DNA from 3 places in the Janthinobacterium sp. 1_2014MBL_MicDiv genome. Region 1 is predicted to be linked to each of the others. Evidence: predicted binding sites of a transcription regulator. Region 1 holds the regulator's gene; each other region holds the start of a gene.
The links. Region 1 encodes LexA, which represses DNA repair genes until DNA is damaged. Its sites were predicted from a motif close to ACTGTATNNNNATACAGT; they were not measured.
Positions count from the first base shown of each region.

Region 2: the regulator LexA is predicted to act here: its motif matches at 2,403-2,420, upstream of imuA (translesion DNA synthesis-associated protein ImuA).
Region 3: the regulator LexA is predicted to act here: its motif matches at 2,720-2,737, upstream of YQ44_RS02195 (DNA topoisomerase IV subunit B).

Region 1 is NZ_CP011319.1:1,286,160-1,290,349, forward strand. It holds gene YQ44_RS05650 (cystathionine gamma-synthase family protein) at 59-1,300, shown strand; gene lexA (transcriptional repressor LexA) at 1,386-2,021, opposite strand; gene YQ44_RS05660 (zinc dependent phospholipase C family protein) at 2,272-4,190, shown strand, end outside.
Region 2 is NZ_CP011319.1:3,297,392-3,301,581, reverse strand. It holds gene YQ44_RS14285 (error-prone DNA polymerase) at 1-217, opposite strand, end outside; gene YQ44_RS14280 (Y-family DNA polymerase) at 220-1,605, opposite strand; gene imuA (translesion DNA synthesis-associated protein ImuA) at 1,622-2,365, opposite strand; gene YQ44_RS14270 (TonB-dependent receptor) at 2,765-4,190, opposite strand, start outside.
Region 3 is NZ_CP011319.1:505,170-509,359, forward strand. It holds gene YQ44_RS02190 (molecular chaperone HscC) at 1-642, opposite strand, end outside; gene YQ44_RS02195 (DNA topoisomerase IV subunit B) at 643-2,640, opposite strand; gene kdpF (K(+)-transporting ATPase subunit F) at 3,104-3,193, shown strand; gene kdpA (potassium-transporting ATPase subunit KdpA) at 3,193-4,190, shown strand, end outside.

The sequences.
Region 1 (4,190 bases):
GGCCTGCGCCGGGCTTTTTTTTGTCTGACTTTTTCACTGCCTTGCGCACCACCCGACCATGAGCGACAACAAGACTTACGGCTTTACCACCACCATCCTGCATAACGACCGTCGCAAGGGCATCGAGCACGGTTCGCTGCACAAGCCCGTGCACACGTCCGTCGCGTTCGGCTACGGCGATGCGCGCCAGCTCGCTTCCGTGTTCCAGGGCAAGGAGCCCGGCTTCCGCTACGGCCGCCAGGGCAATCCGACCGTTTCCGCGCTGGAAGACAAGGTCAACAAGATGGAGGACGGCGTGGCCACGCTGTGCTTCGCCACCGGCATGGGCGCCATCGGCGCCGTCGTGCAGGCGCTGCTGCGCGCGGGCGACCACGTCGTGTCGTCGGCCTTTCTATTCGGTAACACCAACAGCCTGTGGCAGACGGTGACGGGGCAGGGCATGGCCGTGTCGTTCGTCGACGCCACCGATGTGGCCAACGTGGCGGCCGCCATCACGCCGGCCACGCGCATCGTGTTTGTCGAAACCATCGCCAATCCGCGCACGCAGATCGCCGACCTGGCGAAGATCGGCGAGTTGTGCCGCGAAAAAGGCATCCTGTATATCGTCGACAACACCATGACGACGCCGTATTTGTTCCGCCCGAAAGCCGTGGGCGCCGGCCTGGCGGTCAATGCGCTGACCAAGTCCATCGGCGGCCACGGCAATGCACTGGGCGGCAGCTTGACGGACACGGGCGTGTTCGACTGGACGCAATATCCGAACATCCTTGACAATTATAAAAAGGCGGCGCCGGCCCAGTGGGGCATCGCGCAAATCCGCGCCAAGGCCTTGCGCGACTTCGGCGCCTCGCTGGGACCGGAAGCGGCGCACCATATCGCCGTCGGCGCGGAAACCATGGCCCTGCGCATGGACCGTACCTGCTCCAACGCCCTGGCGCTGGCGACCATGCTGCAGGCGGATCCACGCGTGGCTGCCGTGCATTATCCGGGCTTGGCCTCGCATCCGCAGCACGCGCTGGCAACGGACTTGTTCCGCAGCTATGGCTCCCTGTTCAGCTTTGAGTTGAAAGACGGCATCGACTGCTTCGATTTCCTCAATCGCCTGAACCTGGCTATCCCGGCCAGCAACCTCGGTGACACGCGCACCCTCGTCATTCCCGTTGCCCACACGATCTTTTACGAGATGGGCGCCGAGCGCCGCGCCAGCATGGGCATCGCCGAATCGCTGATCCGCGTCTCCGTCGGCATCGAGGACGAGGCGGACCTGCTCGAGGATTTCCGTAATGCGCTGGAGGCATAAAACGCCCGGGCGATAAAAAAGGGCCGCAACAGCATGACTGTTGCGGCCCTTTTTGCGTTTTACGTGCGACAGCTGCCAGGAAAAATCAATGCCAGCTGCGCATCAAGCCAACTGCCAGCCCTTCCAGGGCGAATTCGTCTTCCGGCGACACGGTAATGACCTTGAAATCGGGGTTTTCCGGCAGCAGTTCGATGACGGAGCCCGTCTTCTTGTAGCGCTTGACGGTGACTTCGTCGCCGATGCGGGCGACGACGATCTGGCCATTCTTGGCGCTGTCGACCTTCTTGACTGCCAACAAGTCGCCATCCATGATGCCGGCGTCGCGCATGGACCAGCCGCGCACCTTCAGCAGGAAGTCGGGCTTGGCCGAGAACAGGGCCGGGTCGACGTTGTAGCTCGCTTCCAGGTTTTCCTGCGCCAGGATGGGCGAACCGGCCGCCACGCGGCCGATCAGCGGTAGCGACATCAGCAGCGCTGCCGGCACCTTCGATGGCAGCGTTTCGGCCGCCGCGCCGATCAGGCGGATGCCGCGCGACGTGCCTGGCGAAATCTCGATCGCGCCCTTGCGGGCCAGGGCCTGCAAATGCTCTTCGGCCGCATTGGCCGATTTAAAACCCAATTCATTGGCAATCTCGGCGCGGGTGGGAGGAAAGCCCGTATTTTCAATCGCGTCCTTGATCAGGTTCAGGATTTGTTCTTGTCGTGCTGTCAGCTTGATCATGAGCGGTGGGTGCATACTAAAATGCTGTCTATATGAACAGTCTGTATTTTTGTACAGTATCGCCGACTATGCAAGCCCAATTTCACCATTTCGCAAAATAATTCACCGATCGGCTTGTTCCTGGCGCGATCACTTCAATTTATTGCCAATTTGCAATTTTCTCTGCTAGTATGCGCATGATATTTTTTTGGCAATGTGGCATCCGGGCCATGTGTGCCTCTCTTCATCCGTAAAACTATAAAAGGATTCCATGATCGACCGATGTGGTAAGCGTTTCACCTTGCTGGCTGGCTTGCTGGGCATCTTGTTTGCCGGGAATGCGTGCGCCTTTACCCTGGGCACGCATGTCTGGGTGGGGCAGCAGGTCATCAACGATCTGGCGGACGATGGCAAGATCACTATTGTATTGCAGGGAAAGCCCGTCACCCTCGAAGTGCCCGCGCATGTGCGCAGCGCCATCCTGGCGAACCAGACGGAGTTCTTGCTGGGGAATATAGGTCCCGACTCGGCGCCGGATATTCTCGTCGGGCAAACCATCGTCCATCCCGGCATCGAAGACGGCTGGAAGACCAACGACTGGCTGCGTTTCCTGCTCAACAGCGCCAGGGGTAACGCCGCGGGCACGGCATACGCCTATGGCTACCTGGGGCATGCCTCGGCCGACATGTTCGCCCATACGTATGTCAATCAGTATGCGGGAGACATCTTTGACCTGGCCGATGAAACGCTGGTGGAGCAGCGGCATATTGCGCTCGAGGGCTTTATCGGGAGGCTGACGCCGCCGTTGCGCGACCACACGGGCAGGCAGCTTGGCGCCGTGCGCGCCTTGATCAAGCCCAGCGATGCATTCGGCACGTTTGTGCGCGACACGCTGGTGCTCAACGATACGGTGCAGGAGCAATACAGCCGCGGCAAGTATGGACGGCATTTGGCGGCCTACCATGCCTACCGCAAATCCATCGACGCGATGGTGGCCAATCCTGCGTGGAACCAGCTCGACGTCGCGGTCGTGCGGCTGTTTGCGTCGAACTGGGGCGTGGCGCTGTCGTCGAACGACGCGCAAAAGATCATCGACAAGGCCAATGTCATCATCCCCAAGGTGCAGGCGGGCGAGGACCGCATCCAGTCCCTGGCAAACGATCTGGTTAATGCCACGCAGCATCTTGACGATGCCTTGTTCAGCGGCGTGAAGACGGCCACGCAGACGGTATTCAGTGTCGAGCAGGAGATACTCCAGCTGCACCTGCAGATTTCCAGCAAGGAAAGCGAGTTGCGCCGCAAGGCAAGTTGCCCGAAAAAATGGCAGGATCCGTTCGGCTATCATGCATGTCAAAAGGCAAACGATGTAATCGACTCCATCAATGGCTCGGTCAATGCGGCCCTGGGCTCGCTCAATGGCAAGCTGGCGGCCAAGCGGCAGCAGCTGTTGCAGGCCAGCATCGCCGTGCGCGATGCTGCGGTGGCATCGCAAAAGCTGGTGCAGATCGTCAGCAATGCCGCCATTGATTTCAGCCAGCGCATGGGGCAGAACACGTCGCCGATCAAGGGGCCGCTGATGGGCTGGCGCAATGATGTCGATGTTGCCATGCGCGAATATGTGAAGGCGACGAGCCAGTCATTGCTCAATTCCACGGACCGGGCGGCCAGCGCGACCGAGCCGTTGTCGCGCTGGTTCGATTGCTATCACATGAGTATTCTCGGTGTGGCGCAGGAGCTGTCCGGGTGCGAGCTGCGCGACGGCGCCAGGAATGTGGTCTGGGCGGTGGACCGGGCGCTCAAGCTGGCCGAGGACCTGGCGTTTGCCGGGGACCTGCTCGGCTTGCCGACGCCTTCCGAGATCCGCGCCTGGCGCGACGAGCAGATTGCCAGCGCCAAGGACCGCCTGATGGCGGAAATCTTCGACCGCCTGCTGCCGCGCGAATTGCAGGATATCCTGGCGCTGTTCAGCAAGGACATGGACGATGCCGCCCTGAACGACTATTTCAGCCGCCCCGAGCGCCATAATGACAAGAATCTGCTGATGATTCCCGACCTTGCCGCGCGCGTGCGCGCCGAGATGCGCGTGACGGATGGCGCCTTCGATCCGCAGCGATATGCGGTGGCCTATAACGCCGTCGTGCTGGCCAAGCTGTCGCTGCTCGATACGGCGGGTTTGGTGGCGTTGGGGCA
Region 2 (4,190 bases), 2.0 Mb from region 1:
CAATGATGAGGTGGATGTTCCACTCCCTCGCCGCCACATGCGCCTTGACCACGCCGGCCAGGGAACATTCGTCAGCCATGGTGATGGCCTGGTATCCCAGCTGAGCCGCGCGTGCCACCAGCTGGTCGGGCGGAGAGGCGCCGTGCAGAAAGGAGTAATGGCTCATGCACTGCAGCTCGGCATAGTCTGGCAGCGTGGAAACTGGCGGCTGATCCATGATCAGCCGAACATCCCGTGCAGGTACCAGCGGCCGTCCACGACACGCTCCAGGTAAATCCAGTAGCAGGTTGCATCGCTTCCTTGAGCGATGTAATAGTCGCGGGCTGCGATTTGATCGTTCCACCAGCCGGCCTCAATGCGTTCCGGCCCCTTGATCATTTTGAGGGGGGAACCATAGAAGGGACGCTCGCCGCGCAGCAGCAGCGGGATAGGTTTAGGTAGCAGCCAGAACGGGCGCTCAAAAGCCTCATCCTTGGTGTTGGCCGCCTTGTGTTTCCCTGTGGCGGCAGCCCAGGCATTGCTTTCCTCCGGCCGATGGTCGTGATGCTCGACAGGGGAGAGGACGTTGTCACTGCCAAGACGGGCACTGAGTAATTCCAGCAGGCGCTTGTAGTCGGCGGGATTGCCGCCAGGCTCGGGAAACAGGTCTTGTGTCGGCGGCGCCATCGCGGTGAGCAGGCGCGCTTCCAGGCGCAGGGCGATGACCGGGGCAACCAGTTCCGTGCGCGCCAGGCGTTCTTTCAGCAACCGTATCAGGTGCGCCTCGCGCCAGGTCGGCTCCGCCAATCCGATCTCGATTGGCGTAGGCGGGATCGCAGTCTTGCCGCGTTCGTGCTCTAGCAGCAGAACAAAAACGCTCACAGCCTGCTGGCGTGCGACCAGCCAGCCGACAAATTGTTGTAGCAGGCCAGTCGCGCCGTCCAGCAGGGCATCGGCGTGGTCGATCCGGTCAAAGGTTTCGATGTGGGCCGAGAAGGTCTCGGGGATGGCGATCCATCCAAACAGTTCAGGAGCGAGCCCATAGGCGCGGTCGAGCTCATCGAGCACCTGCTTGTTCATCCTGCGCTGGATGCCGGGGCGGGGCAGGCGCCGTAGCGCCGCCAGATGATCTGCACCAATGTCTGTTAGCCATTCCAGGTGGTTCGCCGTGCTGGGCAGATAGGCGCAGGGCATGCGGTCGAGCTGGCGCTCCAGTGAACGCATGTGCACCGTGCGCCGCAGAATGATCTGGCGTTTGGCCGGTTGCCAGCGCGACAGCAGCCAGGCCCCCATGGCCGTTGGTGCCGTGCCGAGCTGCGCCGTCACCCCAAGCGCTTGCAGGGCAGCGCGAATACGCCGGCTGATGGCGGTTCGCCCGTTAAATAGGCGCAAGCTGGCGGTCACGTCCAGCAGCAGGCAGAAGTCGCCCGCATGCGCCACTTCCGGGGTGAACTGGAGGAGGGCGAGTGCGATGGCATTGCTGGTGATCAATTCACGCTCAAGATTGCGTTCCAGGATGACGGTATCCGGTGAGACGGCCGCCACGCCGCCAGGGCGCATGCCGACACGTACCCCTTCGGCATAGGCTTGTTGCGAGACCGTGAGTATGCGGCCCTTCTCGATCACCGCATACGGCCCCGGTTCACACCAGCGCGGCCTGAGGCATTCGAGAGGCAACAGTGGGAGGTGTACGCTGAACCAGAACCGCATTTTGATCGTCCAAAAATCGTTGACGTGCCGGCATGTCAGCCAACGGGATAAAGAGTGGCGCCTCATGATGTGGGCCACGCCGTTTAATGATGTGAGTGGAAATGCCACCGGCGGCGGGGCGTAACGCCAGGCGCAATGGCGCCGGTGAGGCATCGGCCGCTGCGCTCATCGGCCGGACCAGCCAGAAGAACGTTTCGGTTGTCTGCGCCGCCAGATTGAGGCGCCGCAGTGCTTCGTCGCGCATATTGCTTTGCCATAACAGCACCGCACCGCAACTGCCGTTGCGCAGGATCTGCTCGGTGGACCAGAGAGCATCGGCGGTGCTGGGGGCGCGTATCCAGAGCAGGTTCGGGCAGCTCAGGTCCATGAATTTGCAGGCGGCGGAGTTGGGCAAGTACGGCGGCTGCACCAGGGCGATCCGGCGATGTTGCGACAGTTGTGCCAGCACTGGCCGCAACAAGTGCATTTCCCCGATACCCGCTTGCTGAACTAGTAACTCCGTGAAGGTCGATAGCGGCCAACCGTTGCCAGGAAGCTCACCATCCAAGATGCTGTGACCGGTAGTAACCGTACTGGTTGTGCCTCGGCTCAGTTCACTTGCCCGCCAGACGTCACGCAATAGGGCGCTATTGGCCAGTGTGGCAGAGCTGGTACGTTGAAGGGAAGGTGAAAGCATGGCGTCTGGCGAGAGGTTGTTGATTATTCTCAAAACTACTGTATATAAACACAGTATATGCTGAGGACGTCAAAAACTGCAAGGTCCATGAATTTCTTGCGTTGTCAAAATTGTAGAGTTCGGATGGTGGGACGAAACTAGTATTGTTGAGCAACTCGGCATGGCCAGGTTACACAGCGCCGATCCTCCGCGGCTCGTACGAAGCGCTTGGTGAGCTGGATGGGCGGGCGTGCCGTAGCGGCTGGCGAGGTCGAATGTGTCCAGCCCCATGAGATTGCCGCCACGGTGTGTGATCATGTCGCCGAAAATGTCGCTGCACAATATAGCCAAGAGGAGGGTGCCCGCTGGAGTTCCGGCGCGACGCGTTCCATGCCGAGCGATGCTTGGCCGCGCCGTGCCTTAAAAATCCACGGCGGCCGACAGTTGCAGCGTGCGTGGCGCCGACTGCGAAATGGTGCCGTACGAGGCCACGCCGGCCCAGTAATGACGGTCGAGCACGTTCATCACGCCGCCGCGCAAGATCGTCGCCTTGCCAGCGATGGCTGTGCGGTAGCGTAGGCCCAGGTCCACCTTGGTCCAGGATGGCACCGATTGCAAGTTCGCCTGGTCGACAAATTGTTTGCTGGTGTAGCTGATGGCGCCCGTGGCCGTCAGGCCAGGCCAGTATGGCAAATCCCACTCGCCGCCCAGGTTGGCCATGGACGTGGGCACGCCGACGGGGCGTTTGCCCATGGTGGCGGCGTTGTTGGTCTTCACCAGGCGCCCGTCGAGCAAGGTGATGCCGGCCAGCAGGCGCACGGTCTTGCTGGCGGCACCGGACAGGTTCAGTTCCAGGCCGCGGTTACGCTGTTCGCTGTCCATGCTGTACACCTTGCCATACAGCTGGCCGCTGGGTTTGCTGACCTGGAACACGGCGAGGGTCGCCAACACCACGCCAAGGTCGGCCTTGGTGCCTACTTCATATTGCTTGCTCTTGTAGGGCGCGAAAACCTGGCCCGCGTTGTCGGCGATGTTCGGCGCGATATCGCCCTTGCTCAAGCCCTCGATATAGTTCGCGTACAGCGATACATTGCGCAGCGGTTTGACGACGATGCCTGCCAGCGGCGTCAATGCCCCCTGCTTGTAGTGGGCGGTGAGCGCGCCTGTGGTGGCGTGGTAGTTTTTCGATTCGACCAGCTGGCGGCGAACGCCCAGGGTCAGCTGTACGCGCTGGTCCAGCATGTCCAGGGTGTCGGCCACGGCCAGGCTGGAAAGCGTGGAGGCGGACAGTTTCGGCGCGCGGGCCGGCGCGGCAATGCCGGGATCGGGCACAGCCACGGGATGGTAGATGTTCGAAGAAATAAGTTTGCCGGAATTGCTCACGCTGCCAAATTCGTCCTGGTAGACATTGCCCATCACGACCAGTGCATGCTCGATGCCGCCCGTGCGAAAGCGCGCACGCAGGCCCGTGTCGGCGCTGGCGCGGCGTACGCGGAATTTCCAGTTCATGGGCGTGACCGTCATGTCGCCCGCCGCGCTGGTGATGGTCGGCGTCTGGTCCGAATAGCGCGACACGTCGGAGCGCGTGCCGCCCGCGTCAGCAAACACCGTGACGCTGTCGTTTAGGTCGTATTCGATCTTGCCCAGGGTGGCCAGGTCGTTGGACTTCCACCAGCCCCAGGACTGGGCGATGTTGCGCCGGCCATCGGGCGCCTCTGGCACGGGCAGGCGCGCGGCGACGAGGAAGGGGCGCGTGGGCGCGTCGATCCACTGGTATTGCTCGATCAGGTCGAACGAGGCGCGCAGGCGCTGGCCCTGGTAGTCGAGGGCGACGGCCGCCACTTCT
Region 3 (4,190 bases), 780 kb from region 1:
GCTGCCCTCCAAAAAGGCGTCGACCAGCACGCTGACGAAGTCTTCGCCGCCGAGGAAATTGTCGCCGGCCGAGGCGCGCACTTCCATCACGCCTTCAAACAGTTCCAGGATCGACACGTCGAAGGTGCCGCCGCCCAGGTCGAAGACGAGGAATTTGCTTTCCTGTTCCTTGTCGCGGATGCCGTAGGCCAGCGCGGCGGCCGTCGGTTCATTCAGCAGCCGCTCCACGCGCAGGCCTGCCAGCTGGCCTGCGATGCGCGTGGCCTTGCGCTGCGCATCGCTGAAATACGCGGGCACGGTGATGATGGCTTCCTCGACCTTGTGGCCGAGGAATGCCTCGGCATCTTCCTTCAGCGCGCGCAGCACCATCGACGACAGCTCTTCCGGACGGAAGTGCTGCGTGCCGAGGGTGATCTTCTTTTCGCTGCCCATGTAGCGCTTGAAGACGGCCGCCGTCAGCTGCGGGTGCGTCTGCAGGCGCTCGCGCGCGGCGCGCCCCACCAGCACGGTACCATCGTCGTCGATGCTGACGCACGACGGCGTCAGGTGGTCGCCCAGCGCATTCGGAATGATGGATGCCTTGCCGTCGCGCCAGATGGCGACCAGGCTGTTGGTGGTGCCGAGGTCGATGCCGATGATCATTTAGATATCCGCCTCCGCCTCATTGCCGTGTTCCTCGATCCAGGCGCGGCGGCCTGCCGCCTCGCCTTTGCCCATCAGCATGTTGAAGCGGGCGGCCGAGGCCATGTGGTCGATTTCGCCCAGGGTCACGGGCAGCAGGCGGCGCGTGTCCGGGTTCATCGTCGTTTCCCACAGCTGCTCGGCGTTCATCTCGCCCAGGCCCTTGAAGCGCGAGATCGACCAGGCGCCCTGTTTCACGCCTTCCTTGCGCAGCTTGTCCTCGATGGCGAGCAGTTCGCCATCGTCGAGCGCGTAGATTTTCTGGATCGGCTTCTTGCCGCGCGCGGGTGCGTCCACGCGGTACAGCGGCGGACGGGCGATGCAGATATGGCCCTTGTTGATCAGGGCGGGGAAGTGCTTGAAGAACAGGGTCAGCAGCAATACCTGGATGTGCGAGCCGTCCACGTCCGCGTCGGAGAGGATGCAGATCTTGCCGTAGCGCAGACCGGACAGGTCCGGGGAATCGCCCACGGTGTGCGGGTCGACGCCGATGGCGACTGCGATGTCGTGGATCTCGTTGTTGGCGAACAGGCGGTCGCGGTCCGTCTCCCACGAGTTCAGCACCTTGCCGCGCAGGGGCAGGATGGCCTGGAATTCCTTGTCGCGGCCCATCTTGGCCGAACCGCCCGCCGAGTCGCCCTCGACGAGGAACAGTTCATTGCGCGTGATGTCCGACGATTCGCAGTCGGTCAGCTTGCCCGGCAATACGGCCACGCCCGAGGATTTTTTCTTTTCCACTTTTTGCAGCGAGCGCTGGCGCGACTGTGCCTGCTTGATCACCAATTCCGCCAGCTTCTTGCCGTAGTCGACGTGCTGGTTCAGCCACAGTTCCAGCGGCGGCTTGGTGAAGGTCGAGACGAGGCGCACGGCGTCGCGCGAGTTCAGGCGTTCCTTGATCTGGCCCTGGAATTGCGGGTCCAGCACCTTCGCCGACAGCACGAAGGAAGCGCGCGCGAATACGTCTTCGGGCAGCAGCTTCACGCCTTTCGGCAGCAGCGAATGCATCTCGACGAAGTTCTTCACGGCGCCGAACAGGCCGTCGCGCAAGCCCGATTCGTGCGTGCCGCCATTCGAGGTGGGAATCAGGTTGACATACGACTCGCGCACGATGGCACCTTCTTCCGTCCACGCCACGACCCAGGCCGCGCCTTCGCCTTCGGCAAAGCCTTCCGAGTCCGGGCCCGCGTATTGCGCGCCCTCGAACAGGGGGATCAGCGTTTCGCCATTCGACACCTGCGCCAGCGATTCGGTCAGGTAGCCGCGCAAGCCTTCCGCGTACAGCCAGGTTTGCGTGTCGCCAGTTTTGGCGTTGGTCAGCGTGACCGTTACGCCCGGCAGCAGCACGGCTTTCGAGCGCAGCAGGCGTTGCAGCTCGGTTTGCGAGATGTTGGGCGAGTCAAAATACTTTGCATCGGGCCAGGCCGTCACGCGCGTGCCCGACTTCTTGCCGTCGCGCGGGGCGGGACGCGAATTCAATGGCTCGATCACGTCGCCGTTGGCAAACACCATGTGATGCAGGCCGTTGCCGTCGCTTTCCTTGCGCCAGACGGTGATTTCCAGGCGCGTCGACAGCGCATTGGTGACGGATACGCCGACGCCGTGCAGGCCGCCCGAAAACGCGTAGGCGCCGCCCGAGCCCTTGTCGAACTTGCCGCCCGCGTGCAGTCGCGTAAACACGATTTCCACCGTCGGCACGCCTTCTTCCGGATGCAGGCCGACGGGAATGCCGCGGCCATTGTCTTCGACGGTGATGCTGCCATCGGTGTTTTGCGTGACGGCGATATGCGTGCAGTGACCGCCCAGCGCCTCGTCGGAGGCATTGTCGATCACTTCCTGAATGATGTGCAGCGGATTTTCAGTGCGGGTGTACATCCCCGGGCGCTGCTTGACGGGTTCCAGTCCTTTCAGGACACGGATGGATGATTCGCTGTAGTCGGATGCTGGTTTTTTAGTGGCCATACGTGTTCAAGCTAAGTAAAGACAGTGGTTGGAACGCCAGGCCGGGGCACTGCGCGGCGCAGTGACAGCGGCGGCGATAACTGTATGAATATACAGTATATCCCATCCAGCGTCACTGGGGGAGGGCAGTGCGGCAGGCTAGGCGTCCTTGTGCGGACGCTCGCGCATTCTATCTTGATCGGCGAGCAATAGCGCTACTCCAAGGCAACAAGAGTGCGCCACAGCCGTGGTTTTGCGCCAATTGTGGCGGATTTTATGCGGTAAAGCCCCCGTTTTTACATCTTGTTTACAGCTGCCCGCCCAGTCTTTACGAATTTTTTAGACCCATTTGGCTAATCTGCTCACTATCAAAACAAACCTGAATGAGGGTGGGAATGGATATCGTGTATCTCGGCTTGATTGCCGTGTTTTTCGTCGTGGTGGCCGGCTTTGCCGTCGCCTGCGACAAATTAGGGAGCGTGAAATGAACGCGTTCTATGTGCTGGGCGCCTTCGTGTCGGCCGGCTTGCTCGTGTACCTGCTGGTGGCGCTGCTGAAGGCGGAGGAACTGTGATGACGACCCAATCAACACTATTACTGCTCGCTTTCCTCGTCGTGCTGCTGGCGGCCGCCTATCCGCTGGGATCGTACATGGCCAGGGTGGCCGGCGACGCGCCGCTGCGCGGCCTGGGCTGGCTGCAAAAGCTGGAAAACCTGCTGTACCGCTGGTCCGGCCTGCCCGCCGACAAGGCCATGGGCTGGAAAAGCTATGCCATCGCCCTGATCGTCTTCAATACCGTGGGCGCCGTGTTTGTGTATGGCCTGCAGCGCCTGCAGGGCTTTTTACCGCTGAACCCCCAGGGACTGGGCGCCGTCAGCCCGGATTCCTCGTTCAATACCACCGTCAGCTTTGTCGCCAATACCAACTGGCAGGGCTACGGCGGCGAACAGACCATGAGCTACCTGACCCAGATGCTGGGCCTGGCCTGCCAGAACTTTTTCTCGGCCGCCACGGGCATCGCCGTGATCTTTGCGCTGGTGCGCGGCTTCGCCTCGCGCTCGGGCAAGTCGATCGGCAATTTCTGGGTCGACCTGGTGCGCTCGACCCTGTACATCCTGCTGCCGCTCTCCTTGGCCCTGTCCGTCGTCTTCATGGGCGAAGGCATGATCCAGAATTTTTCCCCGTACAAGGAAGTGACCCTGCTCGACCAGGTGGCGTATGAGACGCCGAAAATGGCGGCCGACGGCCAGCCCGTGCTGGATGCGGCCGGCAAGCCCGTGATGGAAGCGCAAGTGGCAAAAACGCAAACGATCGCCATGGGCCCCGTCGCGTCGCAGGAGTCGATCAAGCTGCTGGGCACGAATGGCGGCGGCTTCTTCAATGCCAATTCCTCGCATCCGTATGAAAACCCCACCGTGCTGTCGAACTTCCTGCAGATGCTGGCCATCTTCCTGATTCCCGCCGGCCTGTGCTTCACCTTCGGCCGCATGGTGGGCGACATGCGCCAGGGCTGGGCCGTGCTGGCCGCCATGACCGTTATCTTCGTCGTCATGACGGCCGGCGTGATGAG